DNA from 4 places in the Mesorhizobium sp. M0166 genome. Region 4 is predicted to be linked to each of the others. Evidence: predicted binding sites of a transcription regulator. Region 4 holds the regulator's gene; each other region holds the start of a gene.
The links. Region 4 encodes LexA, which represses DNA repair genes until DNA is damaged. Its sites were predicted from a motif close to TGTTCNNNNTGTGTTCNG; they were not measured.
Positions count from the first base shown of each region.

Region 1 (3,113 bases), on a different contig from region 4:
CGGTGACCAGCGCGTCGACCAGTCCGGCCTCCGTCTGCTGGCCAAATGCGTGTTCTTCGACAAGGCGGATCGCCTCGCGGTCCCGCGGCGTCGCCGCGCGTATGGACATCATGCTCATGACAATTTCATTCCTTTTTCGAGCTTGGCCCCGCGCAGAAACTCCTGCGCGGCAATGGGCCTTCCGCCCGCACGTTGAACTTCGACCAGCCTGATCGCGCCTGACCCGCAGGCGACCGTCAGCCGGTCATCGAGAATTCCTCCCGGTTCGCCGGCGCCTTGCGAGAGCGTCGAGCGAAGCAGTTTCAGCCGTTCCACGCGGCCGCCGATTTCGGTCTCGCACCATGCACCGGGAAAGGGCGACAGGCCGCGAATCTGGTTGTGCACGTCGCCGGCAGGTCGCGGCCAGTCTATGCGAGTCTCCGATTTATCGATTTTCTTGGCGTAGGTCACCCCCACCTCCGCCTGAGTGGTAAATGTCAGCGTATTCCGCTCCAGCCGTTCGAGCGCCTGCACCATCAGAGCCGCACCCAACACCATCAGCCGGTCGTGCAGATCGCCGGCCGTCATGTCGGGTCCAATGGCGCATTTTTCAACCATTGCCACAGGGCCGGTGTCGAGGCCTTCCTCCATCCGCATCACCATCATGCCCGTTTCGGTATCGCCGGCCATGATGGCGCGCTGGATAGGGGCAGCGCCGCGCCAGCGCGGCAACAGCGACGCGTGACCGTTGAGGCAACCGAGCCGCGGCGCCTCGAGAATGGGTTTGGGCAGAAGCAGCCCGTAGGCGACGACCACGGCGACGTCGGCACCCAACGCGCGGAACGCCTCCTGCTCCGCCTCGCTCTTCAGCGACACCGGCGCGCGGACCTCGACACCCAGCCGCTCCGCCTCGCGCTGCACCGGCGACGGCGTCAGCTCGAGCCCGCGCCGGCCGCCGGCGCGCGGCGGCTGCGTGTAGACGGCTGCCAATTCATGCCCTGCCCCGGCAATCGCCCGCAAGGTCGGTACGGAGAATTCGGGCGTACCCATGAAGATGACACGCAGGGGCATTCGTCGACCCCTACCCCACCATCTTGCCCGGCGCCTTGTCCCTGGCGAGCTTTTTGAACTTCTTGACCACCATATCGCGCTTCAGTTTTGAGATGTGGTCGATGAACAGCACGCCGTTGAGGTGGTCGATCTCGTGCTGCAGGCAGGTCGCCATCAGCCCTTCGGCCTCGATCTCCTGCAGCTTGCCGTCGCGATCGAGATACTTCACCCGCACCGCCGCCGGCCGCTCGACCTCGGCGTAGTAGTCCGGGATCGACAGGCAGCCTTCTTCATAGACCGAACGCTGGTCGGAGTTTTCGAGGATTTCGGGATTGATGAAGACGTGCGGTGCCGGCGTCTCGTCCTCTTTAGCGAGGTCGATCACCAGCATGCGCAAGGGTTCGCCGACCTGGATCGCAGCGAGGCCGATGCCGGGCGCGTCGTACATGGTGTCCAGCATGTCGCCGGCCAGTTTGCGCAAATTGCCGTCGACACGCTCGACCGGTTTTGAAACCTGACGCAGGACGGGATCGGGAAGGATGATAAGCGGCTTGATCGACATGGCGTCTCACCTAAGACCTCGCAGGAAAAGCGTCAACCGGGACGCCTTCGGGTCGTTCACGTTTTGATCTGTGCCGGCAGACCGAATCATCTATGCTGTTGGCATGAACGATCTGGCCATCATCCTGTCCGAACCTGTCGCCCGCCTCGGCGCCACCACGATCACGCTCGGCCATGCCCTGGGTTTCGGCGCAATGCTGTTCCTCGGACTGTTCGTGGCGCTCGTCGTTGCGCTCTGGCGATCGGCCAAGGCGCGTGCAATGGCGGCCGCCGAAGCCGCCGACCACGCCCGCGACGCCGAGGTGCGGATGGCTGGCATCTTGGCAAGCCAGGCGGAAATGCAGGGCCGCATGGGCGCCATCGCAGAGGTGTTCGGGGCGCGCCAGGCGGAACTGACACAGTCGATCGGCCAGCGCCTCGATGCCATGACCGGCCGCTTGGGCCAGACCATGACCGAGCAGACGAGATCGACGCATGAGAGCCTCGCCAAGCTGCAGGAACGGCTGGCGGTCATCGATATCGCGCAAGGCAACATCCAGTCGCTGGCCGGCCAGGTCGTGCAATTGCAGGCGATCCTTTCCAACAAGCAGACGCGCGGCGCCTTCGGCCAGTCGCGCATGGAAGCCATCGTCGCCGACGGATTGCCGCACGGCGCCTATGAATTCCAGGCGACCTTGTCGAATGGCAGCCGGCCCGACTGCCTGGTGAAGATGCCGAACGGCGCACCGTCGCTTGCCATCGATGCAAAGTTTCCGCTCGAGGCCTGGAATGCCATCCGTGCCGCCGAAGGCGCCGACCTGCAGAAGTCCGCCGCTCAGGCTTTCCGCCGCGACATCGAGGTGCATGTCCGCGACATCGCCGAAAAATACCTGATCCAGGGCGAGACGCAGGACACCGCCTTCATGTTCGTGCCCTCGGAATCGGTGTTCGCGGAAATCCATGAGAATTTCGAGGCCGTTGTCCAAAAGGCGCATCGATCGCGGATCGTCATCGTCTCGCCATCGCTTTTGATGCTGTCGATCCAGGTCATCCAGGCAATCCTCAAGGACGCACGCATGCGCGAGCAGGCCCACCTGATCCAGGGCGAGGTCATCCGGCTGATGGAAGACGTCTCCCGGCTCGACGAGCGGGTGCGCAAATTGCAGACGCATTTCGGTCAATCGGCCAGGGATATCGAGGACATCCTCGTCTCGACATCGAAGGTGACCAGGCGCGGACAAAAGATCGAGGCGCTGGAGTTTGGCGTACAGCCGGCAGAGGACACCGCTGGTTCGAATGGCAGCGGAGCAATAGCGGAAAGCAGCCCGCGCGTCGCCGATTCGAAAACCGGGCAATTGAGGCTGAGGGTCGTCGAAGGCGACGATTGAGAGCTATGCTGGAACCCGGAGCCGAGCGCTTCGCCCGGGTCCGGCGCTACTGCTCCTCGATGATGATTGTGCCTTCGAATTCCGGCAGCCAATGCAGCGCCGAGCGATGCCAGATCTGCTTTCTCGGCACCAGTTGATCGCGCTGCCGTGTCGTGC
Region 1 covers NZ_JAMYTD010000004.1:150,180-153,292, forward strand. The annotation lists gene NKJ46_RS07330 (GNAT family N-acetyltransferase) at 1-118, opposite strand, end outside; gene fmt (methionyl-tRNA formyltransferase) at 115-1,044, opposite strand; gene def (peptide deformylase) at 1,061-1,591, opposite strand; gene NKJ46_RS07345 (DNA recombination protein RmuC) at 1,695-2,957, shown strand; gene NKJ46_RS07350 (GFA family protein) at 3,004-3,113, opposite strand, start outside.
Region 1: NKJ46_RS07345 (DNA recombination protein RmuC) is a predicted target of LexA. The motif match lies at 1,645-1,662, and genes of this name have one in related genera.

Region 2 (3,113 bases), on a different contig from region 4:
TCGGGTCGTTGCGCGGCACCAGCGGGCTCGACGCGACGACCTCGTGACCTTCCTTGCGAAAATAGTCGAGAAATGCCGACCGGATCTCGTTGACGCCACTCATGAATACTGCCTTTTCGAGAGAACCGCCGGCTGCCGGCGGAAAATAGACATGGCCTTTTAGCGGTCGCACCGCAGCCTGTCCAGAAACACCAAATGTGCTCAAATCCCGGCGTTCACCAGCGCTTTGAAACGCGTCTGCCTCGCCGTCAAACGCGAACCGCCGGCACGGAGCCGGCGGTTCGAAACGCATCGATTACACAAACTCAGAATCAAAACATCAAATCCAAACCGGTCTGATGCTCCGCGAGACGTCGCTTGCCCTACATGACCCCGGCGTCGTCCTCGAAGCCGTCGTCGCTGCTTTCGGAGCCGCCGTTTTCGAGGAATTTCTCGGCGATCAGCCCGGCATTCTGCCGCAGCGCCAATTCGATCTCGCGCGCCGTGTCGGGATTGTCGCGCAGGAACAGTTTTGCGTTTTCGCGGCCCTGGCCAAGACGCTGCGAATTATAGGAGAACCAGGCGCCCGACTTTTCGACCACGCCCGCCTTGACGCCGAGATCGACCAGCTCGCCGGTCTTGGAGACGCCCTCGCCATACATGATGTCGAACTCGACCACCTTGAAGGGCGGCGCCAGCTTGTTCTTGACGACCTTGACGCGGGTCTGGTTGCCGACGACCTCGTCGCGATCCTTGACCGAGCCGATACGGCGGATGTCGAGGCGGACCGAGGCATAGAATTTCAGCGCATTGCCGCCGGTCGTCGTCTCGGGCGAACCGAACATGACGCCGATCTTCATGCGTATCTGGTTGATGAAGATGACCATGGTGTTGGAGCGCGAGATCGAGGCGGTGAGCTTGCGCAGTGCCTGGCTCATCAGGCGGGCCTGCAGGCCGGGCAGCGAATCGCCCATCTCGCCTTCGATTTCCGCCCGCGGCGTCAACGCCGCCACCGAATCGACCACCAGCACGTCGATGGCGCCGGAGCGCACCAGCGTGTCGCAGATCTCCAGCGCCTGCTCGCCGGTATCGGGCTGCGAGATCAGCAGGTTTTCGAGATCGACGCCGAGCTTGCGGGCATAGACCGGGTCGAGCGCGTGCTCGGCATCGACGAAGGCGCAGATGCCGCCCTTCTTCTGGGCTTCGGCCACCGTGTGCAGCGCCAGCGTCGTCTTGCCCGAGCTTTCCGGGCCGTAGATCTCGACGATGCGGCCGCGCGGCAGGCCGCCGACGCCAAGCGCGATGTCCAGCCCAAGCGAGCCGGTCGGCACCGTTTCGATCTCGACGACCTGCTCGTTCGCGCCGAGCCGCATGATCGAGCCCTTGCCGAAGGCACGCTCGATTTGCGACAGCGCCGCATCCAGAGCCTTTGATTTGTCCACCGCTTTGTCCTCTACAAGCCGCAAAGAATTCTGAGCCATGATACATCACCCCGTGGTCGTCAATGGAGGCCGGACAATCCCGCGATCCCTAAAAAGAATGTACCTCATTTGTTCTCATTTGTCAATGAGCGCCAAGGGTTTGAAAAACAACGGATATCCATATTTGTTCTATTTTTGTTTCGCAATTTTGCTTCCGGATGTGTCCCGCCTCGCATGCGGCGCCGTTGCGGTCATCAGCCGAATCGGAGCCGCGATTGCAGGGTTCCGCCCGGCGACCTAGTCTCCTCCCGGGCAACAGCAAAGGGCATTTTGCCGGCATGATGAACTCCCCGACGATCCTGGCCGTGGGCGGCGCCTATATCGAGCGGCGCGGCCGGGTTGCCGGCGCCTTCGTGCCGGCCGCTTCCAACCCCGGCACGATGCGCGAGCATGTCGGCGGTGCCGTCTTCAATGCCCTGCGCTGGGCGGTGCGGCGCGGCGTCTCGGCCTCGCTGCTTTCGGTGCGCGGCGGCGATGCCCTGGGCGACACGGTGTTACGCGCCGTCGCCGAGGCCGGCATCGCCGACCTGTCGGCGGTGTTCCTCGACCGGGCAACGCCAAGCCATACGATGCTGATCGATAGCGACGGCGGGCTGATCGCCGGCCTTGCCGACATGGTGCTCTACGAGCTGGCGCTTCCCAAGCAGATCCGCCGCGCCAAGGTGCGGGAAGCCATCGGTTCGGCCGACGCGGTGCTGTGTGACGCCAACCTGCCGTCTTCCGCGCTGGAGCGGCTGGCGGTACTCGCCGCCGGCAAGCCGGTGTTTGCGCTTGCCGTCTCGCCCAGCAAAGCGACGCGGCTGACGCCGGTGCTCGACCGTCTGGCGATGGCGTTCATGAACTGGCGCGAGGCCGGCGTGCTTGCCGGCACCGATATCGATGCTGACGATCAAGGCGTCATCGACGGCCTGAGACGCGCCGGCCTGAAAAGCGGCGTGATCACCGCCGGCGACGGACCGGTGCTCGGTTTCGACGAATTGGGCGCGTTCTCGATCTCGCCACCGCCGCTGCAAAAGCGGACCGATGCTGCCGGCGCCGGCGACGCATTGGCCGGCGCCACGATCGCTGCCCTGCTGCGCGGCCTGACGCTGCGCGCGGCACTGCGCGAAGGCATTGCCGCCGCGGCGCTCGCCGTCGAGAGCGCCGCCTTCACCAGCGCCAGCTTTGCCGAGGCGCTGGCGCTCGTGCCCGAGGCGCGGGAACTGGCGTGAAATGCGGCCCGGAATGCCGAAGCGTGACGCAGCCTATTTGCCGGCGCGCCGTCCCGCTTCGTAGGCGCGGCGTGCCCAGATCGCCATCTCGTCGGGATCGTCGAACGCGCTGTCGGGAACGCTCCAATAGGGCATCGACACGAGCTTGCCGTGGCGCGAGCCGGTATAAGTCCATTGCCGGCAGCCGGCCACTTCGAAATCCGGGGCGCTTTCCGCGTCGGCCTTCAGCATCAGTTCGCCACGGATGACGATGGCGACGATGACGCCGTCGAAATAGATGCCCTTGCCGCCGAACAGCTTGCGGATGCTGACCGGGCCGAGGCCTTCGAAAAGCTCTTCTATGCGCTCGTTGTCCATGCGGCGATCATGTCACCAGGATTTCCCCTTGTCATCGACGCAACCGGCACCATCCTGACAAGTTCAGAATCAATTTCGTCGGAGT
Region 2 covers NZ_JAMYTD010000003.1:72,111-75,223, forward strand. The annotation lists gene alaS (alanine--tRNA ligase) at 1-103, opposite strand, end outside; gene recA (recombinase RecA) at 363-1,460, opposite strand; gene NKJ46_RS04935 (PfkB family carbohydrate kinase) at 1,739-2,671, shown strand; gene NKJ46_RS04940 (TfoX/Sxy family protein) at 2,705-3,028, opposite strand.
Region 2: recA (recombinase RecA) is a predicted target of LexA. The motif match lies at 1,586-1,603, and genes of this name have one in related genera.

Region 3 (3,113 bases), on a different contig from region 4:
ATCTGGAAATTGACGAAGCGCTCGGCGCGCGCCGCAACCTTGTCGCGGGCCGGGCCGGTGAGTTGCTCGTCGGCGAGCAGAACGAGACGCGGCTTCAAAGCGTCTTCGCCGGCAACCAGCGTGCCGATCGGGGCGCCGATCCAGCGCAGCGTGCCATCCGAACCCAGCGCAATGTCGCCATTGGCAGAGGCGCCGAAGCGCTCGGCCCGCGCCTCGAACTCGGCGGCAAGCGCCTTCTGCGCCGCCGCCCGCACTGCCTTGGCATCCTCGCCGCCGGCGCTCTGGTCGGCGGTGAAGCGGAAACCCTGCAACTCGCCGACGTGATGGCCTTCGACGAGGACGGTTCCGGTTGGGCTGATTTCGGCTTCAGGCATCGTGTTTTCTCTAAGGCGCCGCATGAGGACGGAAGTCCTGCGGTCTACAAAACGTTTCGTCAACCGCTCATGCAGCGCATCCGACAATCTGTCTTCGATTTCGCGCGTCTTTTCCTGCCAGTGTGCCCGATCGGCCAGCCAGCCGGGCCGGTTGGAAACGAAGGTCCATGTGCGGATCTGGGCAATCCTGTGCGATAGCGTGTCGATGTCGCCTTCGGTGGTGTCGGCACGGCGCACCTGCTCGGCCATGTAGTTCTCGTCGACATGGCCGTGCCTGGCAAGGTCCATGTAGATGGAGGCGATCAAGTCGGCGTGCTGGGCCGGCGCAATCTTCCTGTAGTCGGGCAGCGCGCAGGCTTCCCACAGCAGCGCCACGCGCCTGGCATCGGTGGTGAGTGCCCGGACATCCTCGTCGCGCGACAGATGCTCGAGCGCCTGCGCGTCTACTGCCGGCAGTGCGCGCGTCAGGCCTTCGACCGGGGCGTTGGTCTCGATCGAGCGCTTCAGCGCATCGAGGTTGGCGAAATCGAAATGCGCGGTGCGCCACTGCAACACTTTCACCGGGTCGAAATCATGTGCCTCGATCTTCTTGACGAGTTCCTCATCCAGCGGATCGACCTGGCCGGTGACGCCGAAGGTGCCGTCGCGCAGATGCCGGCCGGCGCGGCCGGCAATCTGGCCGAGCTCGGCCGCCGTCAGGTTGCGGTACTGGTAGCCGTCGAATTTACGGTTCTGGGCGAAGGCGACGTGGTCGAGGTCGAGGTTGAGGCCCATGCCGATGGCGTCGGTCGCGACGAGGTAGTCGACGTCGCCCGATTGGAACAGCGCCACCTGGGCGTTGCGGGTGCGCGGGCTGAGTGCGCCGAGCACGACGGCGGCACCGCCCTGCTGGCGGCGGATCAGCTCGGCGATGGCATAGACCTCGTCGGCGGAGAAGGCGACGATCGCGGTGCGCCGCGGCAGGCGGGTCAGCTTCTTCGAGCCGGCATAGGCAAGATGCGATAGCCGCGGCCGGGTCACCACCGACACGCCTCGCAGCAGGCGCTGCAGGATGCCGTGCATGGTGGCCGCGCCCAGTAGCAGCGTCTCCTGGCGGCCGCGCAGATGCAGGATGCGATCGGTGAAGATGTGGCCGCGTTCGAGATCGCCGGCAAGCTGGACCTCGTCGATGGCCACGAAGGCGGCGTCGGTCTCGCGCGGCATCGCTTCCACGGTGCAGACCGAGTATTTCGCGCCAGCCGGCTGGATCTTTTCCTCGCCGGTGATGAGCGCAACCTTATGGGCGCCGACCTTCTCGCAGACGCGCGTATAGACCTCGCGGGCAAGCAGCCTGAGCGGCAGGCCTATGACGCCGCTTTCATGCGCCACCATGCGTTCGATGGCGAGATGGGTCTTGCCGGTGTTGGTCGGGCCGAGCACGGCCGTCACGTCTCGACCCGACAGGATCAGCGGTTCAGTGTGTTTCGGATGGATGTTCATCGGCCTGGAAATAAGGCTCTCTGCCTCGCATTGTCGGGAGCGCGCCCATATTGGCCGCGTATGACAGGCGACACATAGGGATTTCGGGCGCGAAGCGAAAGCGGAATGTGCCGAGGGCGGGCCGATTGGTCGCTTCAAAGCCAAAAATCTGTTCCCGATTAACAGTTGGAACGAGTCTGGAACGAATCAGCGACGAATCACTGACTCGCGCTGATTCAGGTTTTGTTCACGGCTACATCTGGGCTTTCTGCCGGCGAATCTCACCACATGCTGAATCACGGAAACTGGCCCGATTCATGCAGGCGGCATCCAAGCCAGCACCACGGTTAACCTTTGCTGGTGAATGATCGTGGCCGGCCAACCTGCTTCGCGCAACATTATGAAATTATTGATGTTTCCTAATGCGCTTTAATCATTTCGAGGGTGTTTTCAGCTCTCGCCGTTAACGTTCCGCTCAAAGCCGGAACGAATCGGCGACGAATCAGAGATAGGCGAAGTTTCTTGGTTTGTTCACCGCAACATGCTGTGTTGTGAACAGCTTTTCCACCGAGAATCCACAGGCTGCTGGGCGGTTTTTGCACAGGCTGCGCAGCGGCCGTTAACCTTTGTGTACTGGTTCGGCACACGCGGCATCATGGCCATCGGGTCGACGCGCTTAGTGCGTGAGGCTCAGAACTCGGCCAACCATGCCGAATGGCTTGTTCAGGATACGTCCGCTCCGACGGCATATCGCTGCAATGTGGGGCCAACGTTCTGGATGATTTCGTCTTGAGACAGGGCGACGACCGGCGGAAGCCGCAGCAGGTACCGGCACATCGCCAGTCCCAGCAACTGGCTGGAAATGAGCCCGGCGCGCCGGCCCGCATCGGCGGGATCAGCGACCGCCGCAACCAGTGGCCTCACCTGGTTGGCAAATACATCGCGCAACTTTTCGGCGGCAAATTCGTTCGACGTCGCCGAACGCAGCAGAATTACCATGCCGGTACCGTTGGCCGGATCTTCCCAGATTTCGAGAAATCGCCTGATCAGTGTCTTACCGATGTCGGTCCGGTCGATCACCCGTAGTGCGGGCAATTTCAGATCGACGACCGCCGCCCTGGCAAACAACTCGTCCTTGCTGCGGAAATAGCGGATCACCATGGCCGGATCGATCGAAGCATGCGCCGCGACGTCACGGATCGAGGCGCCGTCATAGCCGCGTTCGGCGAACAGGAGCTTCGCGGCCTCAAGTATCTGAGCCCGGGTGCGATCCGACTTGCT
Region 3 covers NZ_JAMYTD010000015.1:116,142-119,254, forward strand. The annotation lists gene NKJ46_RS18040 (helicase-related protein) at 1-1,853, opposite strand, end outside; gene NKJ46_RS18045 (TetR/AcrR family transcriptional regulator) at 2,556-3,113, opposite strand, start outside.
Region 3: NKJ46_RS18040 (helicase-related protein) is a predicted target of LexA. The motif match lies at 2,020-2,037, and genes of this name have one in related genera.

Region 4 (3,113 bases):
CCTTTCGCGTCGAAGCCACACCCTCAGCCATGTAGAGGTCCGTCGGAAAACTATCGCCCTCGGCGACGATGACCTGCCGCTCCGGTCGCATGGCCATGGCGGCGTGCAGCAGTTTATAGATGTTGACCGACGTCGTGTCGCAGACCACCGTCTGGCCGGCCGCGGCACCGATCAGGCGCCCGAGCTGGTCGCCAAGTTCAAGCGGCATGTTGAACCAGCCGGCCGTGTTCCATGCGCGGATGAGATCATGCGACCATTCTTCGGTCGCGGCCTTGCGCAATTCATCGAAAGCGGCACGTGAAGCAGCTCCTAGCGAATTGCCGTCGAGATAGATCACTCCTTGCGGCAACACAAAGCGGTCGCGCATCGCGCGCAGCGGATCTGCGGCATCCATCGCCTTTATGGCCGCGAGATCGGGAATTCCTGTCATGATTTGCCTGCTCCCCCAAAATTCAATGCAACGCCGGATACGCATCGACTGTTCTTCCATCACCTGGTTGCGCGCAGGAAGGCTCCACCGGCGAGAAGCAGCCTAACCAGGCGGTGGAAACCAGGACTTAACCCGAGGTTGGCGTTTTGAGTTCGTTTCGTTCACGGTGCATTGACCAAACCGCACACTCGATAGGGGTTCACTTCCGTGCCCTCCGCCGACCGACGGCCGATGCCAATGTGGCCTTCCGGGAAGCCAGAAGGGCGCAAACGAAAGCAGAATCAAGGCGATGAGGCTCGCGACGGTGAAAGTGGGGTACCCCGGTTAGGGGACGTCGTTTGTTTCCCGAGCCTTAACGCATTCATTAAACTTTAAACAGTTGCGGAACACAACTGGAACAGATAGTGTTTGTTCTGGGTTTGTTTTCTGATTCTGTTGGGGGTCGCTATGCTGACACGCAAACAACACGAACTGCTTATGTTCATCCACGAAAGATTGAAGGAAAGCGGTATCCCGCCTTCCTTCGACGAGATGAAGGAAGCGCTCGACCTGGCTTCCAAATCGGGAATCCACCGGCTGATTACGGCACTGGAGGAGCGCGGCTTCATTCGCCGTTTGCCCAACCGGGCCCGTGCGCTGGAGGTGCTGCGCCTGCCTGACTCGATCGCCCCCGGCCTCAATGCGGCACGCAAGTTCTCGCCGAGTGTCATCCAGGGCAGTCTTGGGCAAGGCGGTCCGCGGCAAGGCAAGCCGACATCGTCGCGCGTCCCTGCGGCCGGAAATGACGACGATGTCGTCGCCGCCGTTTCGATCCCGGTGATGGGCCGCATCGCCGCCGGTGTGCCGATCGACGCCATCCAGCACCAGACGCATTCGATTTCGGTGCCGCCGGATATGATCATGGGCGGCGAGCATTATGCGCTCGAGGTCAAAGGCGATTCGATGATCGAGGCTGGCATTTTCGACGGCGACACGGTGATCATCCGCAATGCCGATACGGCGAGCCCCGGTGAGATCGTGGTGGCACTGGTCGACGAGGAGGAAGCGACGCTGAAGCGGTTCCGCCGCAAGGGCGCTTCGATCGCCCTGGAAGCCGCCAATCCGGCCTACGAGACGCGCATCTTCGGACCAGACAGGGTCAAGGTGCAAGGCAAGCTCGTCGGACTGATCCGCCGCTACTGAGTTCCGCCCTTGGCGCCGGCTTTGGGTTTGTCGGCCCTGCGGTATGGCGGCAGGCCCCGTGCCGCGCGTGAAAATTTCCGCTGCACGTGCCAGGGCCGGTATGATTTTTCGACCGCGAAACGGATTTCGGCGCGTGTTGCAGCTTGTGGATCGAAATAGACGGCGGCACTTCCCGCGCGCGCCAGTTGCCGTTTGGTGACGACGAGGACCAGCCGGTCGTAGTAGCAGGGGTTATGGGCGGTGGCGTCGTCGATGACGATCAAACTGGCAAAGGCGCAGGCTGGCCGCGCAGTATCGCGGTCCTTGGCTTGTGCGATGATCGCGCCGGATGGATGCCTGGCAAGGCAGAGGCCGTCCGTGCAAATGAACGGCATACCCGGCGGTAGGTCGGCCGGATCGGCAATGTCGAATTGCGGATCGTTCTTTCCAGGTGTTTCCGGCGCGACGATAGCCTCTGATGTGAGCGCGCGTTTCCAGTTGTCGATGGTGAACTCATTCGGGCGTGCCCGGTTGACCGCGAGTTCACCGCTGTCGATCGGCAGCGCGACCAACCGTGCGTCCTCCGAGATCAATACATCGGGTACGCGCGTCTGGGTTGTCGTTAGCAAGCCGGCGAGCGCAAAAGGAAGTGCCGCCAGCCGCAACCAGGTCGTCGCCATGCTGGCAATGACAAGGGCGATCGTCACCAAAAGGACGGATCTCAGCGAAATCAGCCCAACCGCATCGATTGGCGAGCGCTCGGAGATCCACCCGGACAGGGCGATCATCGCCGTCAGCCCCTTGCCCATCACGTATAGGAAAGGCCCATCCGCGCCGAACGGCATCGCCAGCGCACTGAGGACGGCGAAGGGCATGACGACCAGTGAGACGATGGGCATGATGGCCAGATTGGCGAACAGGCTGAGCGGCGCCACGCGCTGGAAATGCCATATGGCGAAAAGCGCCGTGGCGCTCCCTGCAATGATTGAGGTCATCGCCAGGCCGCCCATGCCCAGCAGGACCTTTCGCGTGGCGAGGCGTAGCGGCGACCGCCGCGGCGGCGGCGTGGTGGCCCTGCCGGCGCGGTAGTCGGACCAGCCGGCATAGGCGCCGACAAGGGCCGCCGTCGCGGCGAAGGACATCTGGAAGCTCGGACCGACCACCTCGTGTGGCGACACCAGAATGACCGCGATGGCCGAGATCGCCAGGTTGCGCATGGTGAGCGCGGCCCGGTCGAACAGCACGGCGATAAGCATCACCGCCAGCATGATGAAGCTGCGTTCGGCCGCTACCACAATGCCGGAAAAGACGAGGTAGGCCGCAATCGAAAAAAGCGCGGCGGCCGCGGCATATTTCTTGACCGGCCGTCGCGATGAGAAATCGGGAAACAGCGCAAAGGCGCCGCGTAGCAGCGCCATGATGGTGCCGGCGACCAACGCCATATGCAGCCCCGAGATAGAGATGATGTGATAGATGCCTGTACGCCGCATCGCTTCGTTGATCTCCTCGGGAATGCCGGCGC
Region 4 covers NZ_JAMYTD010000007.1:183,085-186,197, forward strand. The annotation lists gene kynU (kynureninase) at 1-430, opposite strand, end outside; gene lexA (transcriptional repressor LexA) at 878-1,612, shown strand; partial or broken gene NKJ46_RS11825 (ComEC/Rec2 family competence protein) at 1,606-3,113, opposite strand, start outside.